Regions from separate parts of the Pilosibacter sp. NGB245 genome, predicted to be linked through region 1. Evidence: predicted binding sites of a transcription regulator. Region 1 holds the regulator's gene; each other region holds the start of a gene.
What was found. Region 1 encodes Rex, which represses fermentation and respiration genes when NADH is low (regulators of the CRP and FNR family bind a similar motif). Its sites were predicted from a motif close to ATTGTTAANNNNTTAACAAT; they were not measured.

Region 1 (7,693 bases):
ATAAAAAGATGGGAAAGACAGGACAGGGCACCGAAAAGGGATCCTGTCCTTTTCTTGTGAACGAGAGAGAAAAAGCCGGAGAAAGCTTCTGAAGGCGAAAAGAATGCCCGGGCAGACCAGAAGAACGGGGTACAAAAAAATCATGTGCCGGATACAAAAATTTCCTGTGGGATCAACAAAAGAGAACCGCTTGCTTTTTAACGGAAAATCCCGTATGATTTACATAGATATTACAGAATGACGGCAGATTTTACATATTTCGTACACATGCGATCGCAGAAAGGGACAAAAGAATGTCAAAAATTACATCCGGCAGAAAAGGCAATATCGATATGACACAGGGCGTGATCTGGAAACAGCTGGTTCTTTTTGCAATCCCGCTGATCATGGGAAATATCTTCCAGCAGCTCTACAACACAGTGGACAGCATTGTCGTGGGAAACTATCTCGGAACATCGGCGCTGGCTGCGGTCGGCGCGACGACGGCGATCTGCAATACGCTGGTAAACTTCTTTAATGGGATCTCGATCGGTGCCGGAGTTGTGATCAGCACGTGTTTCGGTTCCCGGAATCATGAAAAGCTCCACGAGGCGGTCGAGACGACGATCCTGTTTGCAGTGATCGTCGGATGCTTTGTCTCTCTGATCTCGGTCTGGGTTGTCCCGCTGATGTTAAAATGGATGTCAACGCCGGATGATGTGATCGGACCGGCGGGAGAGTATTTAAAGATCTATTTTGCCGGAGTTCCGGTCCTCTTTCTTTACAATATGAGCAGTGCGATCTTAAGGGCTGTGGGCGACACGAAGCGCCCGTTAAATTTCCTGATCATCAGCAGCTGTTTAAATATCGCTCTGGATATTCTCTTTGTTGCGAAATTTGGCTGGGGGATCAGCGGTGTCGCGATCGCTACGGTGATCGCCGAGGCAGTTTCCGCTGCTCTTGCGTGCTCGACTCTTATGAGGACGAAGGAAGCACATCACCTTGTTCTTCGGGACCTTCACATCAATAAATCCTGCCTCGGCGAGATCTTCCGGATCGGTCTTCCGGCGGGAGTCCAGCAGGGACTCACTGCGTTTTCCAACGCGCTTGTGCAGTCGTATGTAAATGGACTTGGCTCTTCTGTCATCATGGCGGGCTGGAGCTGCCACTCAAAGATCGACCAGTTCGCAATCCTGCCTGCCCAGAGTATGGGACAGGCCGCGACAACGTTCGTGGGACAGAATCTCGGAGCAAAGAATGTGAAGCGTGCGAGAGACGGCGTCAAACAGGCAGTGTTCATGGGTGTGGGCGTGCTGATCTGCATCTCCGGCGCGATGGCAATTTCCGCAAGATCCCTGGTATCCCTTTTCAACCAGGATCCGGATGTGCTGCACTATGGAACCTTATTTATCCTGATGACGGTCCCGTTCCGCTTCTGCAGTTCCTTCAACCAGATCCTTGCGGGTTCCTTGAGAGGATCCGGGGATGCAAAGGGACCGATGTGCATCATGCTCTTCAGCTTCGTTGTCTGCAGACAGATCTATCTCTTCTTCGTGACAAAGATCGCATTCAACGAGTATACGGTCGGAATGGGATATCCGGTCGGCTGGATCGTATGCGCGATCCTTTCCTTCCTGTATTACAGAAGGAGCAGATGGGAAGAAAAGGTAAAAGAAGATTAAAAAATCAGTACAAACGCAGAAAACGACCTCTGTGTCAGGATCCTGATGAAAATCATAAGGGCTTGACCTGAGGTCGTTTTAAATAATGGGTGGAATTTCCAGTTGTTTTGCTATGAACAGGCAGGGAAAGTGGGACGAATCGCCTTTCCATTGCCGGTGTCATTCGTCTGGCAGAATGTCGGGGAATGCCGAGACCGGAAAACTTGGAGATAGACGAAAATATGATTTTGTGCTATACTTCAATTTGCATGTATACAGGCGATCACGAGCGCAGGAGAGGGAAAAAGCCTGCAGATTGCCGGAAAACAGCAAATGCAGATTACGATCACCGGATAAGCAGCCAAAAGTGTGAAAACTTCGGATCGTGATATCATGACAGAAGAAAAGAGACAACTATGTTCGGACTTGGAACGATCATCAACGTCACTGCGATCGTCGCGGGCGGCGTGATGGGGTTATTATTTGGAAAGAAACTGACGGAGCGTTATCAGAGCAACCTGATGATGGCGTCGGCGCTCTGCGTATTGTTTATCGGAGTCTCCGGCTGTATGGAGCAGATGTTAAAACTGACGGAAAACGGGCTTTCTTCATCGGGATCCATGATGATGATCGCCTGTTTTGCTGTCGGGGCTCTTCTCGGCGAGTGGATCGATCTCGACACGAAGATGGAACGGTTCGGGGAATGGCTGAAGGAGAAGACGAAAAGTGACGGCGACAATGCGTTCGTGGATGCATTTGTGACGGCTTCCCTGACCGTCTGTATCGGAGCGATGGCGGTCGTCGGATCGATCCGGGACGGAATTTACGGCGACTATTCGATTCTCACGGCAAAAGCTGTTCTCGACATGATCATCGTCGCGATCATGACGGCGTCCATGGGAAAAGGCTGTATTTTCTCGGCGATCCCGGTCGGGATGTTCCAGGGGGCGATGACGCTCCTTGCGAAGGTGATCGAGCCGTTCCTGACGGATGAGGGACTGGCGGACATGTCCCTGACAGGATCGGTCCTGATCTTCTGCGTCGGAGTGAACCTGATCTGGGGAAAAAAGATCAAGGTGGCGAACCTGCTGCCGGTCATGTTTCTTGCGGCGGTGTGGCCGTATTTCCCGTGGGCGTAACGCAGAAGTTGAGAAAAGGCAGAAATTCTGTGAAAAAGAGTAATCCTTTTTTCAGGACAACAATGAAAAGATTAACGACGGATTTTTATGCATGACGGTGCAGGAACGGAACCGTTGTGCGAGGAAGAAAAACGTCGTCTGGAAAAATACAGAAGCCGTATGAACGAAGGAAATAGCGGCTGTACAACAAGAAACAGGAGGATTTTATGATATTATCCTGCAGCAATATCTGCAAATCGTTCGGAAGCGACGATATTATCAAGAACGCTTCCTTTCATATTGAAGATCATGAAAAAGCGGCGATCGTCGGCATCAACGGCGCCGGAAAATCAACATTGTTAAAGATCATCGTGGGTGAGCTGGCACCGGATTCCGGCGAGGTCGTGCTGGGAAGCGGAAAGACACTTGGATATCTCGCACAGAATCAGGATCTTTTAAGCCACCGGACGATCTATGAGGAGATGCTCGATGCGAAAAAGTCGGTCATCGAGATGGAAAACCGGCTGAGAGATCTGGAAAATTCGATGAAAACGGCCTCCGGGGAAGCGCTGGAGACCATGATGAACCAGTACAGCCGCTTGAGCCACGAATTTGAGCTCATCAACGGCTATGCCTGGAAGAGTGAGATCGTCGGAGTCTTAAAGGGACTCGGATTTACGGAGGAAGAGTTTTCCAAACAGATCTCCACACTGTCCGGCGGACAGAAGACAAGAGTTTCTCTGGGTAAACTTCTTCTCACAAATCCGGACATCATTCTCCTCGATGAGCCGACGAACCACCTGGATATGTCCTCCATCGCATGGCTGGAGACATATCTCTTAAATTACCGCGGTGCGGTCCTGATCGTTGCCCATGACCGGTATTTCCTCGATAAGATCGTAACAAAGGTCATCGAGCTGGACAACGGACATGCGATCGTGTACTCCGGAAACTATACGGCCTACAGTGAGAAGCGGGCGCAGATGCGCGCGATCCAGATGAAGGCGTACTTAAACCAGCAGCAGGAGATCAAACATCAGGAAGCGGTCATCGAGAAATTGAAGTCCTTCAATCGGGAAAAGTCCATCAAGCGGGCGGAGAGCCGCGAAAAGATGCTCGATAAGATCGAGGTCCTGGAAAAGCCGTCGGAGGTCAACGATGCAATGGACATCCGCCTGGAGCCGAATATCCTGAGCGGAAATGATGTACTGACGGTCAACGGACTTGCGAAGTCCTTTGGCTCCCAGACCTTGTTTACGGACCTCAGCTTTGATGTCAAGCGCGGCGAGCGCGTGGCGATTATCGGGGATAACGGAACGGGAAAGACGACGATCTTAAAGATTATCAATGGTCTTGTCGAGCCGGATGCCGGTGAGATCATTCTGGGTTCCAGAGTCCACATCGGCTATTATGATCAGGATCATCAGGTCCTGCACATGGAAAAGACGCTGTTTGAGGAGATCTCCGACGCATATCCGGGAATGTCCAACACACAGATCAGAAGTACGCTGGCGGCGTTCCTGTTCACCGGGGATGACGTGTTTAAACGGATCGGGGATCTGAGCGGCGGTGAGAGAGGACGTGTGTCGCTTGCAAAGCTCATGCTCTCCGAGGCGAACTTCCTGATCCTCGATGAGCCGACAAACCATCTGGATATCACATCGAAGGAGATTCTGGAGAACGCGCTGAGCCACTACGGCGGAACTGTGCTCTATGTCTCCCATGACCGTTATTTTATCAACAAGACCGCGACGAGGATCCTGGATCTCACCGGAAAGCGGATGATGAATTATATCGGAAATTACGATTATTATCTGGAAAAACATGACGCGATGATGACGGCCCATTTCGGAAACGAGGCGCCGGAGAGTGCCGGCGGGATCGTCGGATTCGGCGCGTCGAAGACAGGAGCGGCGGCGGAGACTGCCGGAAAGGCTGTGGAGAATCCGGCAGCGGATGCCGGCGGAAAGCTCGACTGGAAGGCTCAGAAGGAAGAACAGGCCCGCCAGAGAAAACGCCAGAACGATTTAAAGAAGGTCGAGGATGAGATCCACAAGCTGGAGACAAGAGACGGGGAGATCGACGGCCTCCTCTGCGATGAGAGCGTATTCTCCGACGTTGCGAAACTCATGGAGTTAAACAAGGAAAAAGAGGAGATCGCAGGAAAACTGGAAGTTCTCTATGAAAAGTGGGAAGAACTTGCAGAATGATCATGACTGTCTAACAGCCCGCGCTGCAAAAGGGGCAGGCTTTTATACAGAGTGAGCTCTCGGCCCTGTGGGAATGCAGGATTGAATGCTTACGAATACAGACATACTCAAAGGAAAATGCTTCGTCCGGTCTGGGGAGATTTCGGGCGGGGCATTTTTCCGTCTGGGCAGTTTGCGCATTTTACTGACAAAGATTTGACAAATAATATAGATATAGGTATAATAAAAGACAGCGTTATACTGAGAAGGTGGAACTAGAAAATGACAGACGAGAGACAGATCTCAAAGGCGGTAATCTCAAGACTTCCGCGTTATTACAGATATCTGGGCGAACTGATGGAGGAGGGGATCGAGAGGATCTCTTCCAACGAACTGAGTGCCAGAATGAAGGTGACAGCGTCCCAGATCCGTCAGGATCTTAACAATTTCGGCGGCTTTGGACAGCAGGGATACGGATACAATGTGAAATATCTCTACACCGAGATCGCGAGGATCCTGGGGATCGACAGACAGCACAACCTCATTATCATCGGTGCCGGAAACTTAGGTCAGGCGATCGCCAACTATACAAATTTTGAGAAGCGCGGCTTTATGATCAAGGGAATGTTCGATATCAACCCGCGCCTGATCGGTCTTGTGGTCCGCGGAGTCGAGATCCGCGGGATCGATGACCTGGAGCAGTTTATTGTCGACAATGAAGTACAGATCGCGGCTCTCACGATCCCGAAGTCCAAAGCACCGGAGATCGCGGAGCGCCTGGTAAAAGCCGGGATCAAGGCGATCTGGAATTTTGCCCATACAGACTTAAATGTGCCGGATGATGTAGTCGTTGAGAATGTACATCTTTCCGAGAGCCTAATGCGTCTTTCCTACCGTGTCTGCAGCATGCAGGATGAGCGGGAGCGGAAAGCAAAGGAAAAAGCAGAACAGACGGGAACCAATGAGACATGTTGATTGGAGTTGGCTGTGATTTGATCGAAATTGAGCGTGTGAAAAAAGCCTGTGAAAAAGAGGCTTTTTTGACGCGTATCTATACCGAGCGCGAGCGCCGGCAGGCAAAGGGTGATCCCCGGGTCCTTGCCGGCACTTTTGCGGTTAAAGAAGCAGTAGCGAAGGTGTTTGGAACGGGATTCCGGGACTTTATGCCGGTCCATGTGGAGGTCTTAAGGGACCCGCTTGGAAAGCCGTATGTCGAACTTCATGCGGGAGCAGAGATGAAGGCGGAGGAGCTCGGGATCAGGACGATTCAAGTGTCGATCTCTGACACGAAGGACCATGCGATGGCGTTTGCCGTCGGAGAGGGGGATGCCGGATGAAAGCAGTTCTGAGCGGAAAAGAAATGAAAGCGTTTGACACCAGGTCCATCAGGGGGTACGGGATCCCGTCCCTGGTGCTGATGGAGCGGGCGGCTCTTGCCGTTGCGGAGAAAGCGGAAGAGATCCTTAAGAGAGAACAGGCAGAGACAGTCTGGTCCGTCTGCGGTTTTGGAAATAACGGGGCAGACGGAGTGGCCGCCGCCAGGATGCTGTTCTTAAAGGGATATGATGTGAAGATCCTGTTCCCGGGACGGGACGGAAAAGGGAGCGAAGAGCTGGAAGCCCAGTTAAATATCGTGAAAAGGCTGGGGATCCCGGTGATGACGGCGGAAGAACTGCCGGATGCAGAAGAAAAACGATCCCCGGCGCATCCGTTTGCAAAGACGGTGACAAAGGCGAACGCATGCCGCGGCGTGATCCTCGATGCGGTCTTCGGGATCGGTCTTTCGAGAAATGTGGAAGGTGCATACAAAAAGCTCATTGACTGGATCAACCGCAATGAGGATATGAAGACGATCGCTGTGGACATTCCCTCCGGCATCAGCTCCGACACAGGAGAAGTCATGGGGGACGCGGTCCGCGCGGATGTGACGGTCACTTTCGGAATGAAAAAGCTCGGACAGGTTCTGTTCCCGGGAAGAGAATACTGCGGAGAGCTTCTGGTCAGGGACGTCGGTTTTGTGCCGGAGAGCAGCGCGGAGCAGGAAAAACACGTGCAGATGCTGGATCGGGAAGATCTTTTGAGGATCCCGGAAAGGACGCCGGATTCCAACAAGGGAACATACGGAAAAGTCCTCGTGATGGCGGGGGCAAAGAACATGGCGGGAGCAGCCTGCCTCTCCGCGAGAGCGGCATACCGGATGGGAGCCGGACTCGTGAAGATCTTTACACCGGAGGAAAACAGGATCATCGTCCAGGAAAAACTCCCGGAGGCGATCCTTTCCAGTTACGATGCGAGAGAAGCCGGAAAAGATCCGGAGAGCTTTGCGAGAAAGATCGCAAGGGAGACGGAATGGGCGGATGTGATCGTTCTGGGGCCGGGGATCGGCATGGAGGATCATGCGCGGCTCATGGTGGAAAACGTCTTAAAGGACGCGTATGTGCCGATCATTCTTGACGCGGACGCGCTGAATCTCGCCGCGGAGTACCGGGAACTCACCGGTTATTTTACAGAAAATATCATCGTGACGCCGCATATGAAGGAAATGTCGCGGCTCACAGGAATTCAGATAGAGGAGATCAAGGAAAATCCGATCCGTGCAGCGAGAGAGTTTGCAGATCAGTACGGAGTGGTCTGCGTCTTAAAGGACGCGGCGACCGTGATCGCGGGAAGAGACGGAAAGACCTTTGTCAATGGAAGTGGGACGTCCGCTATGGCAAAGGGAGGTTCCGGGGATGTTCTGACCGGT
Region 2 (7,693 bases), 960 kb from region 1:
TCTCTGGGTAAGAGTCTCACCGCAGCAGATGATCGGGGTCAGTCCATGCTCGAATGCCTTTAAGACTTTCTTATTGACAGTCTCATCTGTCTCAGCAAAGTACTCTCTTCTCTCGGAATGTCCGATAATCACATATTTTACGCCGGCATCTGTCAGCATGTTCGGGGAGATCTCGCCTGTGTACGCGCCCTTCTCCTCGAAATACATATTCTCAGCGCCAACCTCGATATTTGTTCCCTCGCATGCCTTTACGACAGGAATGATGTCGATAGCCGGTACGCAGAATACAACGTCCGCTTCCTCCGTCTTAACGAGCGGCTTTAATGTCTCAACGAGTGCCACTGCCTCGGACGGAGTCATGTTCATTTTCCAGTTTCCAGCGATAATTTTCTTTCTTGCCATGGTTATCTACCCCCATATATACCAATATTTATCTTCAAGATCCATATCCAGGATTCTCTCTGAACGATAACATTCAAAAACTACATCTGCAGTTTTCCATACTATGACAAAATCCGGGACGGGATCACCGCCCCGGATCTGAAATCTCGGACACTATAATATTTACAGCCAGGGAAGTAAATGCGTACATTTGCTCCCCACCGTGCCTCTTCTTGTTTTTATTTCATAAAAACAAGAAGCCGGGGGCGCGCCCCCTATACCGGAACAGACCTGAAAGGGCTTGTGCAAGCGAGCTTGCAGCGCCCTTCCACGCCTGTTCCGGCGCACGGTGTACTGGTTTCATTCATTTACTTATCGTCAGCTGCAGCAACGCCCGGAAGCTCTTTTCCTTCCAGGAACTCTAAGGATGCGCCGCCGCCTGTGGAGATATGGCTCATCTTGTCACCGAAGCCGAGCTGGTTGACTGCTGCCGCGGAATCGCCGCCGCCGATGATCGTTGTAGCGTCTGTCTCAGCAAGTGCTTTCGCAACCGCAATAGTACCAGCAGCAAGTGTCGGGTTCTCGAATACGCCCATCGGTCCGTTCCATACAACGGTCTTTGCGTTCTTCACTGCGTCCGCGTAGATCTTGCAGGTCTCAGGTCCGATGTCAACGCCCTCTTTGTCAGCCGGGATCGCATCTACGGAAACATACTCAACCTCGACCGGAGCATCGATCGGGTTCGGGAACTCAGAGACAACCGTCGTATCAACCGGAAGAAGAAGCTTCTTACCAAGCTTTGCTGCCTTATCCATCATCTCTTTGCAGTAATCGATCTTTGTATCGTCAACTAAGGACTTACCGATCTCCTTGCCCTGTGCCTTTAAGAAGGTGTAAGCCATACCGCCGCCAATGATAAGAGTATCGCACTTCTCAAGGAGGTTGGAGATTACATTTAACTTATCAGCAACTTTCGCGCCGCCGAGGATCGCAACGAACGGGCGAACCGGATTCTCAACCGCGTTTCCAAGGAAAGCGATCTCTTTCTCCATCAGGTAGCCGACTACGTTGGAGCCGCCCTTTGCGGAGATGAACTTTGTAACGCCAGCTACAGAAGCATGTGCTCTGTGGGAGGAACCGAATGCGTCGCATACATAGTCGTCTGCAAGGTCAGCCAGCTCTTTGCTGAACTGTTCGCCGTTCTTTGTCTCCTCAGCTCCGCGGAAACGGGTGTTCTGAAGAAGAACGACATCTCCCTCTTTCATTGCGTTCACAGCCTTTGTTGCAGCTTCGCCGGTTACGTTGTAATCGGATACGAAAACAACTTCTTTTCCGAGTTTCTCAGAAAGGCTCTTTGCAACCGGAGCCAGGGATTCTCCCTCGTTCGGGCCATTTTTTACTTTTCCAAGGTGAGAGCAAAGAATCACTTTGCCGCCATCGTTGATCAGCTTCTGGATTGTCGGAAGAGCCGCGTTGATACGTGTCTCGTCTGTGATCTTACCGTCCTTTAACGGTACGTTGAAATCGCAGCGGACCAGCACTCTCTTTCCCTTTACGTTGATATCATCAACTGTTTTCTTATTTAAAGACATGTTGGAATTCCTCCTTTTTATAAATCGAAAAAAGGATCCGGTCCTCATCAGACCGGACCCTTTGCTGAGTCTATTTTCTTCGATAACTGCTCGAAATTAAGCGTTTAACAGTTTTCCGAAGTGCTTGATGGTACGAACCATCTGGCTTGTGTAGGAGTTCTCGTTGTCGTACCAGGATACAACCTGAACCTCAGATGTGTTCTCGTCGATCGGGAGAACCATTGTCTGTGTTGCATCGAAGAGAGAACCGTATCTCATACCAACGATATCGCTGGAAACGATCTCATCTGTGTTGTAGCCGAAGGACTCGTTGGAAGCTGCCTTCATTGCTGCGTTGATGGATTCCTTTGTCGGCTGGCCCTTAACAACAGCTGTTAAGATTGTTGTGGAACCTGTCGGTGTAGGAACACGCTGAGCAGAACCGATGAGCTTGCCGTTTAATTCCGGAATTACAAGACCGATTGCCTTTGCAGCACCTGTGCTGTTCGGAACGATGTTGATCGCTGCAGCACGGCTTCTTCTCTTGTCGCCCTTTCTCTGCGGTCCGTCAAGTGTCATCTGGTCGCCTGTGTAAGCGTGAATTGTGCACATGATACCGGACTGGATCGGGTAAGCATCGTTTAATGCTTTTGCCATCGGAGCGAGGCAGTTTGTTGTACAGGAAGCAGCGGAGATGATGTGGTCATCTTTGCTTAATGTCTCGTGGTTTACGTTGTAAACGATCGTCGGAAGATCGTTTCCTGCCGGAGCGGAAATGATAACGTGCTTAGCGCCTGCATCGATATGAGCCTGTGCTTTTGCTTTGGATGTGTAGAAGCCTGTACACTCAAGAACAACGTCTACACCGATCTCGCCCCACGGAAGCTCTGCTGCGTTTGCTTTCGCGTAGATCTTGATCTCTTTGCCATCAACTGTGATGGAATCTTCACCGTAAGATACGGTATCTGCAAGAGCGTATCTGCCCTGTGTGGAGTCATATTTTAAAAGGTGTGCGAGCATCTCCGGAGAGGTTAAGTCGTTGATCGCAACGATCTCGAATCCCTCTGCGCCAAACATCTGTCTGAATGCAAGACGGCCAATACGGCCAAAACCATTAATCGCAACTTTAACTGCCATTTTTCTTTTCCTCCTAGAAAATGATGTGATTGTTCACGTTGAACAGTCATGGATTGTTAAATAATAATCAACCTTAAGGTTATTGTACCCAATTCCTATAGAAATAGCAAGTCCTTTTTGAAATCTTTTCCTAAATAAAACCGTCCCAAAGCCGCCTAACCTTCCCTCATCATCCCACCATCCTCCAGCCCGCCTGTAAGACTTCAAACAAAATCGCCCCCTCCCGGACTCTTCTCTTCTTCCCTCTCAGAAAAAATTACTTTGCATGCCAGCAAACCCTTTTCTTAATCCCGCCAATCCCCCAACCAGCCGGTGAGAGTTCGACTGGATGTGCCTGATCCCGGGAGCTGGCTTCCTCCCGGCATCCCCAGCACATCCAGTCGAACTCTCACCGGCCCGCCAACAACCTAATTTTGCAACACAATTTTCTTTCTCTCCCCTCTTGCATCTCCCCCTCATTTTCTATATACTAAGTGATAAATATTTTCCATCCCACTCCCGGAGGACCCACATATGATACAGAAATTCCGAAAACTATCCCTGGAGAGTCAGCTCTTTTTAAGCTTCATGGCAGTATCCATCTGTCTTCTGCTCCTCTCCCTAAGTATCACCCTGTTCTCGACGATCACACGCCAGCGACAGGAGATCGATAAAAATATCAGTGCGCTCGCCTCCTACATCGCGTCGATGGACAACGTGATCTCCATGCTGGAAAACGGATATCCGGATGACTCTGCTATTGAAGAGCTGGATTCCCTGTCCGAAAACTTTTCCGACCTCAACGTCATCGCCGTCTACAACACCAACGGTCTCCGCTTTTATCACACGAACCGTCAGGAGACCGGCGAGACCTTCGTCGGCGGCGAGGAAGAAGCGATCTTAAAAGGAAGCCAGCCCTACATCACGACCGGCTACGGCACCCACGGAACACAGCGGCGCGCCTTCCATGCGGTCCTCAGTAAGGACGGGCACATCATCGGCTTTATCATGGCATCCGTCTTCAACACGTATATCTTCGAGCAGATGCAAACGCTCTTTCCTACCTATTTACTGGCCGCAATGGTCATGCTGGTGGTCAGTGTCCTTCTGTCGCACGGACTCGTATCGCTCCTGCGCGATTCCCTGATGGGCCATCATCCGACCGAGCTTCTTGATCTCTATCTCCGCCAGGATGTCGTTCTGAATGCATTGGAGGAAGGTCTGATCGCAACCGATTCGAATGGCGTGATTGCCTATGCAAACCAGGCGGCAAGACAGCTCTTTCAGCTGCCGCAGCCGGCGGGCACTGAAGGCTGCCATTTTAAGGACCTCTTTCCTGCCTCCCAGGCAGACCGCGTCCTGACTTCCGGAGTTCCATCCTACCACCGGGCCTGCACCAACGGGAACCACAGACTTCTCGTGAGCGAAGTTCCCGTCAACTCCCAGACAGGTTCCCATGCCGTCCTGACCATCATCAATGACCAGACCGATATGGAAACCGTCATGGATGAGCTCACCGGAGCAAAGGCGATGCTGGACACACTGAGGGCTTTTAACCATGAATTTTTAAATAAACTTCATGTCATCCTCGGCTACCTCCAGACAGGTCAGACAGAGGAATCCATCAAATTCATCATCAACAGCAACCTCGTCTCCAGCCAGTCGATCCGGCAGACAGCCGACTGCATCCGCGTATCAAAGATCTGCGCCCTGGTCATCGGAAAGATGATGCACGCCGCAGAACTCGGGATCCTGCTCACGGTATCCCCCGACAGCCGGTGTCTTGAGAAAGATCTGCTGCTGCCGATGGAAGATTACATCACGATCATCGGAAACCTTCTCGAAAACGCGATTGAGGAGCTTTCCAACGGGGAGCATGAGATCAAAGAGATCACGCTTGGACTCTACTGCGATCCGGACTGCAACATCATCACTTGTGAGGACACCGGCGGCGGGATCCGGCCGGATCTGATCGACCGGATCTATGAGCGTGGAGTCTCATCCAAAGGCGAAAACCGCGGAACCGGACTTTTCCTGATCAAACAACTTGTCGAAGAATCGCACGGGGATATCTCCATCGAAACAGAAGAAGGAGAAGGAACCTGCTTTACCATTACATTTACCGGAAAGGAGAAACCATCATGTACCATGTAATCATCATTGAAGACGACCCGATGGTCGCATCCATCAATAAACAATATATCGAAGTCAGTACCAACTTCCGTGTAGAACATCTCTTCAAAAACGGAGCGGAGGCTCTGCCCTATATCAAAACAAAGCCTGTTGATCTCGTGATCCTCGATTACTATACGCCAGTCATGAACGGCGGTGAATTCCTCGACGCGCTCCATGCGGCAGGACTCACCCCGTATGTGATCATGGTCACCTCCGCGAATGACACGGATATCATCCGCTCGCTCTTAAACCGCGGCGTCACGGATTATCTTGTAAAACCGTTTGAATATACACGTTTTAAGGCGGCTCTTGACCGTTTTGCGGAGATGAAGAAGTACCTGGAAGATTCCCATGCCAATCTGGACCAGCACGCCATCGACCGTCTGGTTTCCGGAAGCGAGCCCACAACAGAGGCAAAACCGACGCTGGCAAAGGGATTGAACGAGACTACCCTCAATATGGTCCGGGAATATCTGATGGCAAATCCTGACGGCTTCTTCACCAGCGAACAGATCGCTGAGCAGATCCATCTCTCCCGCATTACGATCCGGCGATATATGAATTATATGGTGGACACCGGAGAGATCATCAGCACCATCGACTATAAGACGGGAGGACGCCCTTCCATCAAATACGGATTCGGGAAAAAATAATAAACAGGCATTTCTTAAGACTCCGCACGGATCTGATCCGGCGGAGTCTTCTGTTCAGAGCGTGGCGAACGAAAGTGATTTTTCCGGTTACGATAATTACATAATTCGTTAGATACTTACATAAATTGACATTATATACAAAATATTTTATTCTTTTTATAAAGTTTTTACACTTTTTCCACCAAAATAAGCGGGGTATAAACGGTGGAAGCTGTTTTTTTACTGTGAGCAGTTTTTAAAAATACAGAAACTGAAAGATCTCAGCAACGCAAAAGGTAAAAACGACTGTAACTGATGCAAGACAGTTACCAAAAAAGGATTGGAGGATTTTTTATGGAAAGTATCATCAGCTATTTCGGCACCTACACACCAGCTGCCGATGGCGCAATCGCAAATTTTAAATTTGAGTATTTATGTACTCTCGGCTTTGCAGCAATCGTAATCTTCCTCGGACGCGCGATCGTCGCACATTCCGCGGCATTAAGAAAATACGCGATTCCTGCTCCGGTCGTTTCCGGTATCATCTTTTCACTTCTGATTTCCGCGATCAAGATGACCGGCACAGTCAGTATCAGTTTTGACGCAAAGGTCATGAAAGATCTCTGTCAGAACCTCTTCTTCCTCTGCGTGGGCTTCGGCTTCAGCGCAAAGATGTTAAGACATGCCGGCGGAAAGCTCTGCGTCATGATCGCATTTGCTGCCTGCCTCCTGATCACCTGTCAGGATGTTCTTGGTGTTGCGATCGCTCACCTGATCAACTTAAATCCGCTCCTCGCTCTCCAGTGTTCTTCCGCAGCGATGTCCGGTGGTGTTGGTACCGCATCTGCCTTTGGTCCGATCTTCGAGGGCTGGGGCGCACAGGATGCTACAACGATCGGTGTTGCGGCAGGTACTCTTGGTAACGTTATGGGCTCCCTCATCGGTGGTCCGGTTGCGGCTTTCCTGATCGCAAAGCACGGTTTAAAGGCTGACCCGAACGATAAGCCGGAAGCAAAGGCAACCGGCAAGACACCGGAGCTTGACAACACAAAGATGATCATGATGTTCGCAATGTGCTTACTTCTCGCAGCTCTCGGTATGCCGATCTACTGCTTACTCGACAATATCCCGATGATCGAGATGCCGAAATTCATCGGCTGCCTCTTCGCTGGTGCCATCGCAAGAAACGTCATGGAAGCAGCAAACATCAAGTTCTATGTTCCGGAGGTTGACGCCATCGAGCATATGTTCCTGGAGCTTTACCTTGCACTTGTTCTTATGACAACAGACTTCACAAAGCTTGCCCCGGTTGCAGGCCAGATGGGTATCATCCTCGTGGCACAGGCGATCCTCATGGCTCTGTTCGGTATCTTCGTATCCTTCAATCTCTTCGGTCGTGACTACGGCGCAGCTGTTATGACAGCCGGCAACATCGGTTGGGGCTGCGGTTCCGGTCCGAATGCCGTTGCGAACGAGAAAGCCGTTATGGATCAGTACGGATGGCACAACATCGCATGGGTTCTTTACCCGTCCTTCGCGGTTATCATCGATGATATCTACAACCCGATCTTCCTTTCCATCTTTGGTGGATTATTCAAAGGCTGATCGGAAACATAAGGTTTTCACGAATTATACAGAACCTCCCTTAAAAATCCCTCAGGAGAGCTCCCCACTCTCCCGGGGGATTTTTTACGACTTATTTCTTACTGTCAAGTCTTTCTCCGTTAAGTATCTGTTCATCTTTATTGTTTCTCTGCATCTGTTTTTGTAAGTTTTTTACTGTAATTTTATAACTTTAGTTACTTTTGTCGGTTAATA
Region 3 (7,693 bases), 1.3 Mb from region 1:
ATGGTCATGCCATCAATCCCTGGCGCTCCCTTGTTTGCCTTGACTCTCTTATACGCTCTGTTAAAGTTGTCTTTATACAGTATCGCTTCCAAAAGTCTTGGCTGTGCACTGCCTCTTTCTTTCCATATCCGATTGAATGACCTTGACGCTTTTGCATACCCTTCGTGTTCCGCACTATCTCTTTGCGAACAGCCATTGTTTTCAATGTTTTCTGCCATAGACGGTCATTCCTCCTTTCTCGGTCATACTCAAGACTCCTACTGATTCGGTCCTTCGCCTCTCGGCTACTATGACCTCTGCTGACTTCTGTGCGTTCAGCATTGCTTTGCGCAATGGTTACTCCTTTCAGAGCATATCGCACAGACCTCCCCGGGTACCACACATTTCTTCCTCTCCATCTATCTGCCTCATTTATCATACATGATTCCGTGTAGTTATTGGGCTTCGGCTTGCTTAGCAGTCTTACCCTCATGTATAACCTTATATGAGATTTCTGTTCGTCAGACCAGAGATTTGCCCGTGGTTAGTCTGTTCCCACATCCGGCTTCCTTCATATTCCACCTCTCGATGGACACCCTTGCCTTCGGCTATATCCTTCCCACTACCGGGCGGATTCGGGACTTTAACCCTTAAGAAACGTGCGCCGCCGGGCGCACTAACGCAAAAAGGGGCTGTCGCACTAACGTGCGGCAGCTCATTTCATATTTCCAACACAAAACGCCGAGCTTCGAAAAGCCCGGCGTTCGTGGTATAATCAGTTTATGCGACTAAACAAAATAATACAGAGAGATTATACCTCTTTTTCTCTGTATTATCAAATCAAACTTCCGCTGGATTTAGAGATTTCTATTCCATCTGATGATCCGGTTCGTCTGGTAAGTGCCTTTGTGGAGGAAATGGACCTTTCTGAACTGTATAAAACTTACAGCAGGATCAGAAAAAATCAGGCAACGCCGCGTCAGATGCTGAAACTCGTCATCTATGCAGCAATGAATCGAATCTACTCAAGCAGGGATATCCAAAAGGCATGCAAACGGGATATCAACTTTATGTACCTCCTGGAAGGAATGCCGGCTCCTGACCATGCAACGATCGCGCGTTTTATCTCCCTGCATTTTTCGGCTTGTGCAAAGGTACTGCTTGCCCAAATGTCAGATCTGCTCTATCTTCTTGGTGAGATCTCAGGAAAGACCATTTTTATTGATGGCACCAAGATCGAGTCTGCAGCCAATAAATATACCTTTGTATGGAAACGGGCTATTACGAAAAATCAGGCCCGGTTATACACAAAACTATCTTCTTTTGTGGCTGAATGCGAAGAACTCTATGGAATCAGGACCGTATACCATGACCGGATATCCATCCACACATTAAAACGGTTAAAGAAGCAGTTGTGCCGCATAAAAGTGCAGGAGGGAATTGTGTTTGTACATGGAATCGGGCGTAGAAAAACACAATTACAGAAATCTCTGGAACAGCTGGATCAATATCTGGAGAAACTAAAGGAATATACAAAAAAGCTGTATACGCTTGGGGATAGAAACAGCTATTCCAAAACAGACCCTGACGCAACCTTCATGAGAATGAAAGAGGACGCGATGCTGAATGGACAGTTAAAGCCTGCTTATAACATTCAGCATGGAGTGGATTCCGAATACATCACATGGATCGATATCAGCCCGCACCCTACCGATACACGTACCCTGATCCCGTTTTTGAAAGACATGGAGAATCACCTGGGATTTAAGTATTCAGAAGTCGTTGCAGATGCCGGGTACGAAAGTGAAGAGAACTATCTTTTCATTGAGGAAAACGGACAGACCGCCTATATAAAGCCGCAGAACTATGAGATTTCGAAGACCCGAAAATACAAAAAAGACATCAGTAGAAGGGAAAACATGGAGTACCATGCAGACAGAGACAGCTACATCTGCCTCAACGGAAGGGAACTAACTGTCACAAATGAACGCAGAAGTAAAACAACTAGCGGATATGTCAGTGTAAAAACTTATTACAGAAGCCCAGACTGCACTGGTTGTCCTTATAAAACGGAATGTATCAAGGGAAACAACTGCAAAACACCTATGGAAAAGCGCAATAAAGTGCTGATGGTTTCAAAAACAATGAGCCAGAAACGCGCAGAAGATCTGGAACGGATCACAAGTGAGTATGGAACGATGCTCCGTATGAATCGCAGTATTCAGGCAGAAGGTTCTTTTGCTGACGTAAAAGAGGACATGAATTTTCGAAGATATCTGTATCGTGGAAAGGCAAATGCACTGGCAGAGAGCATCCTTCTGGCGATGGGACGAAATATCAATAAGCTTCATTGCAAGATTCAGACCGGAAGAACGGGAAGTTATCTTTTTCCATTAAAAAGGGCATAGATTTTGATAGTTGAAAACAAAACAGCCTGAAATAAGGCATGCCGAAAGGGATGCCTGGGAATGAACTGCGTTTATAAAGAATGGCATCGAAAACGTGACCGATTTCGATGCCATTTGGGCATAAAGCAGGGCTGCCGCCCAGCAAAAAATATTTGCTAATGCGACAGCCCCTTTTATCACCTGTTTGGACACTGCCGGCAGAATCGCTCTGCCTACTTTTATTCGTTCCAGGTGCCAAGTTCAAAACTTTTCACCCTGGTATATACAATTCACGTAAATTATTTAGCTGCTGCAGCCTTTGCTTCTTTGATCTTCTCTGTCAGCATCGGAACGATCTTGTTTAAGTCGCCTACGATACCGTAGTCAGCTACATCGAAGATCGGAGCGGACTCATCTTTGTTGATCGCAATGATGATGTCAGACTCTTCCATACCAGCTACGTGCTGGATAGCACCGGAAATACCGATTGCGAAGTATACGTGCGGACGAACAGTCTTACCAGTCTGTCCTACCTGAAGATCTTTCGGCTTCCAGCCGGAATCTACAACTGCACGAGAGCAGCTTACTGTACCGCCAATAGCCTCAGCGAGGTCATCAAGCAGTTTGAAGTTCTCTGCGCTGCCAACTCCACGGCCACCGGAAACAAGGATCTTTGCATCCATGATATCAGCTACGTCGGATACTGCCTTAACGATCTCGAGAATCTCAACGTACTTGTTGTCCGGAGTGAAGCCCGGGTTGAATTCGACAATTTCAGCTTTTCTGCCAGCCTCACGATCAAGCTTCTGCATAACGCCTGGACGTACTGTAGCCATCTGCGGACGGAATTCCGGGCAAGCGATTGTAGCGATCGTGTTGCCGCCGAATGCCGGACGGGTCATAAGGAGCTGACCATGTTTCTGCTCTTTACCCGGCATAGCTACGAGCGGGAAATCTCCGATATCGAGCTGTGTGCAGTCTGCTGTAAGACCTGTATGGATACGTGCGCAAACACGCGGGCCAAGGTCACGACCGATTGCTGTAGCACCGATTAAGAAGATGTCCGGCTTGAACTCGTTGATAACAGATGTGATCGCATGAGTATACGGCTCAGTTCTGTAATCTTTTAATTCCGGATCGTCAACAACGATAACTTTGTCTGCACCGTACTCACCGAGTTCGTCTGCAAGACCTTTTACGTTGGAACCAACTAAAACTGCTGTTACAGTTGTTCCTAAATCTTTTGCCAGGTCTTTACCTTTACCGATCAGCTCCAGAGCGATGCTGCTGATCTGATTGTCTACCTGCTGTGCAAAGACATATACACCCTTATATTCTGCTAAATTCATCACTTTTCACCACACTTTTCTTTTTTTGAATTAAAGTACATGTTTCTCAGTAAGTTTCTCAACAATGTAATTTGCAGCTGCGGACGGATCAAGGTTTGTCTCCTTAACGCCTGCACCCTTTCTTACTTTGTCGGAAGCCTTAGCGATCTGAGTCGGGGATCCCTTAAGACCAAGGTTGGAATCAAGGACATCTTTCAGATCTTTTCTGCCCCAAACGGTGATCTCTTTCTTGTATGCATCGAAGATTCCGCCCGGAGTCATGTAACGCGGCTCATTTAATTCAGAAAGTGCTGTAATTAAGCACGGCATTTTAGCCTTTAACATCATGTATCTATCATCGAACTGACGCTTAACGATTACGGAATCGCCATCGATCTCGATGCCCTCAGCATAGCTGATTACCGGAAGACCAAGGTGCTCAGAGATCTGCGGACCTACCTGAGCTGTATCACCATCGATAGCCTGACGGCCTGTGATGATGAGGTCATAGTCAAGGTTTCTTAAAGCACCAGCGATTGTCTGGGATGTAGCCCATGTATCAGCACCGCCGAGAACACGGTCTGTAACAAGGATACCGTTATCAGCGCCCATAGCCATAGCCTCACGAAGAACTTCCTCAGCCTTCGGAAGACCCATTGTAACTACTGTAACTTCTGCACCATACTGATCTTTTAAGCGAAGAGCTGCCTCCAGACCAGCTTTATCATCCGGGTTCATGATTGTGAGCATAGCTGCTCTGTCAAGTGTTCCATCCGGTTTGAACTTTACGCCGCCCTTAGTATCCGGCACCTGTTTTACACAAACAACGATTTTCACTGTATTTCACTCCTTATTTTCATTTATAGTTATGATCTTCCAGCTGTTAAATTATTATTTTAACAGTGCGCCGGAGATAACCATTCTCTGAACTTCACTTGTTCCTTCGTAGATCTCGGTGATCTTAGCATCACGCATCATACGCTCTACGTCGTACTCTCTGATGTAACCATAACCACCATGGAGCTGTACAGCCTTTGTTGTTACTTCCATAGCAACCTCTGCTGCATACAGTTTAGCCATTGCTGCCTCTACGCCGTAGGACTTCTGAGTAGCCTTAGCCATTGCTGCACGGTAAACCATCATCTGAGCAGCTTTTACCTTTGTTGCCATATCAGCAAGCTGGAACTGTGTGTTCTGGAACTGACCGATTGTGCGGCCGAACTGCTTTCTCTCTTTTACGTAAGCAACTGTTCTGTCAAGAGCGCCCTCTGCAAGACCAAGAGCCTGAGCAGCGATACCGATACGTCCGCCGTCAAGAGTATGCATAGCGATCTTGAAGCCCTCACCCTTCTTACCTAAGAGGTTGTCCTTCGGGATGCGGCAGTCTGTGAAAATAAGTTCATATGTTGCAGATCCGCGGATACCCATCTTCTTCTCTTTTGTACCAAAAGTGAAGCCCGGTGTACCTTTCTCTACGATAAATGCGGAAATCTCTTTCTGCATTTTGCCACGTTTCTCAACAGTGCCTGTTACAGCGATAACGATGTATGTATCAGCATACTTACCGTTAGTGATGAAGCACTTGGAACCGTTTAATACCCACTCGTCGCCGTCTAAAACAGCTTTTGTCTGCTGACCCTGAGCGTCTGTACCAGCGCCCGGCTCAGTTAAACCGAATGCGCCTAACTTCTCGCCTTTTGCAAGCGGAACGAGGAATTTCTGCTTCTGCTCTTCTGTTCCGAATGTCATGATCGGATCCATGCAAAGGGATGTATGTGCGGAAACGATAACGCCTGTAGTACCGCAAACTTTGGAAAGCTCCTCAACGCACATAGCGTATGTAAGCGGATCACAGCCCTGTCCACCATACTCCTTCGGTACCGGAATACCGAGGAAACCGTTTTTAGCCATCTTCTCTACGGTTTCAACCGGGAATCTCTCTTCCTCATCAACCTCCTGAGCAAGGGGTTTGACTTCCTTCTCGGCGAAATCATGGAACAGTGTTCTCGCCATCTCATGCTCTTTACCTAATGTAAAATCCATGTTTTTAGTTCCTCCTTGTGAATTGTATCATGTATAACATGGGGAAATGTGGATGCTTCACTCCCCCGATGTACCTAATTTAGTACATGCCTTTTCATTATAACATATTGTGAAAAAATAAACAATCGTAATAAAAAAATAATTCGAAATTTACTCTTCTGTTATAAAAGGCATATTGCCTGACGGGATAAGATCACCGTCAGGCAACCCTTACATTATTATTTGCTGTAATCGTAGAAGCCCTTGCCGGTCTTTCTTCCAAGAAGGCCGCCGCGAACCATCTTCTTAAGAAGCGGATGCGGACGATACTTCGGATCGCCTGTCTCTGTCTCAAGAACGTTCATGATTGCAAGAACAACATCAAGACCGATCAGATCACCGAGAGCTAACGGTCCCATCGGATGGTTAGCGCCGAGCTTCATAGCGGTATCGATACCCTCCACGGAAGCAACGCCATCAGCGTAAATGCCGACTGCTTCGTTGACCATCGGAATAAGAATTCTGTTTACAACGAAACCAGCAGCCTCTTCTACCTGTACCGGAGTCTTGCCGATCTCCTCGGAGATCTTCTTAACTGCTTCAACATCTTCCGGTTTTGTGTTTAAACCAGCAATAACCTCAACCAGCTTCATAACCGGAGCCGGGTTGAAGAAATGCATACCGATTACATGTCTCTCAACTGCGCCGCCAATCTCTGTGATGGAAAGGGAAGAAGTGTTTGTAGCAAAGATACAGCTCGGTTTGCAGATTGCGTCGAGCTCTTTGAATGTCTGCTTCTTGATCTCCATGTTCTCGATTGCAGCCTCAACAACGAGGTCGCAGTCACCACAGATATCTTTTACGCCTGTTGTGATCTTGTTCAGGATCTTGTCAGCCTCTTCCTGAGTCATTTTGCCTTTTGCGATTCTCTTCTCGAATCCAGCGGCAATTTTCTTCTTTCCGTTCGCTGCAAATGTCTCATTGATGTCGCAGAGCATTACCTCATAGCCTTCTGTCTGTGCGAATGCCTGTGCAATACCGGAACCCATGGTTCCAGCGCCGATAATACCAACTTTCATGATTTTATCTCCTTTATGCAAACATATGATGTAGACTTACTGATCGCTGTTCAGACTGAACAGTTCCATTTATTTGTTTTTGAAGCCGTCCACTTTTCTCTTTTCGAGGAACGCCTTCATTCCTTCCTTCTGGTCCTCGGTCTCGAAGCACTCGGAGAAATATTTCTCTTCGATGGAGATTGCGTGGTCAAGGTCGGAAAGATAACCATCTGTCAGGGACTCCTTGGAATTTCTGACAGCAATCGGTGCGTTGGAGGCGATCTTCTTTGCCAGCTTCATAACTGTCGGCATAAGTTCTTCCTTCGCACATACACCGTTTACAAGACCGATCCGGTATGCCTCGTCCGCTTTGATATTGACAGCAGCATATACCATTTCCTTTGCTTTTCCGGTTCCGATCAGTCTTGCGAGACGCTGGGTTCCGCCGAATCCCGGAGTGATGCCAAGACCAACCTCCGGCTGTCCGAACATAGCGTTTTCGGAGCAGTAACGGATATCGCAGCTCATTGCAAGCTCATTTCCACCGCCAAGCGCAAAACCGTTGACAGCAGCAATCGACGGGATCGGAAGTGTCTCCAGCTTACGGAAAACATCGTTTCCTGCTTTACTGAATTCACGTGCTTCCTGTACAGTCATTGTACTCATTGCAGCAATGTCCGCACCGGCAACAAAGGATTTCTCACCTGCGCCGGTCACAACCAGCACTCTTGTTGTACCAAGATCGATGCTGTCAAGAACAGCGTCAAGATCCTGGATAACCTCTGTATTTAAAGCATTTAATGCTTCCGGACGGTTGATGGTGATAACACCAATAAAACCGTCCTGCTCATATTTTACAAAACCCATATCGTCGTTCTCCTCAGATTTTGTCTATGTCCCAGATCAGATTAGTCTCTCT

Region 2: the regulator Rex is predicted to act here: its motif matches at 3,142-3,161, upstream of gap (type I glyceraldehyde-3-phosphate dehydrogenase).
Region 3: the regulator Rex is predicted to act here: its motif matches at 5,844-5,863, upstream of ACXMYH_RS12420 (acyl-CoA dehydrogenase).

What each region holds. Positions count from the first base shown of each region.
Region 1 is NZ_CM171584.1:1,482,286-1,489,978, forward strand. It holds gene ACXMYH_RS06775 (MATE family efflux transporter) at 294-1,661, shown strand; gene ACXMYH_RS06780 (DUF554 domain-containing protein) at 2,057-2,779, shown strand; gene abc-f (ribosomal protection-like ABC-F family protein) at 2,986-4,968, shown strand; gene ACXMYH_RS06790 (redox-sensing transcriptional repressor Rex) at 5,230-5,922, shown strand; gene acpS (holo-ACP synthase) at 5,940-6,284, shown strand; gene ACXMYH_RS06800 (NAD(P)H-hydrate dehydratase) at 6,281-7,693, shown strand, end outside.
Region 2 is NZ_CM171584.1:2,447,092-2,454,784, forward strand. It holds gene tpiA (triose-phosphate isomerase) at 1-402, opposite strand, end outside; gene ACXMYH_RS11050 (phosphoglycerate kinase) at 750-1,973, opposite strand; gene gap (type I glyceraldehyde-3-phosphate dehydrogenase) at 2,070-3,089, opposite strand; gene ACXMYH_RS11060 (ATP-binding protein) at 3,603-5,222, shown strand; gene ACXMYH_RS11065 (response regulator) at 5,210-5,896, shown strand; gene ACXMYH_RS11070 (sodium/glutamate symporter) at 6,230-7,480, shown strand.
Region 3 is NZ_CM171584.1:2,781,361-2,789,053, forward strand. It holds gene ACXMYH_RS12400 (hypothetical protein) at 1-218, opposite strand, end outside; gene ACXMYH_RS12405 (IS1182 family transposase) at 762-2,387, shown strand; gene ACXMYH_RS12410 (electron transfer flavoprotein subunit alpha/FixB family protein) at 2,666-3,715, opposite strand; gene ACXMYH_RS12415 (electron transfer flavoprotein subunit beta/FixA family protein) at 3,746-4,531, opposite strand; gene ACXMYH_RS12420 (acyl-CoA dehydrogenase) at 4,586-5,737, opposite strand; gene ACXMYH_RS12425 (3-hydroxyacyl-CoA dehydrogenase NAD-binding domain-containing protein) at 5,956-6,795, opposite strand; gene ACXMYH_RS12430 (enoyl-CoA hydratase-related protein) at 6,865-7,641, opposite strand; gene ACXMYH_RS12435 (acetyl-CoA C-acetyltransferase) at 7,683-7,693, opposite strand, start outside.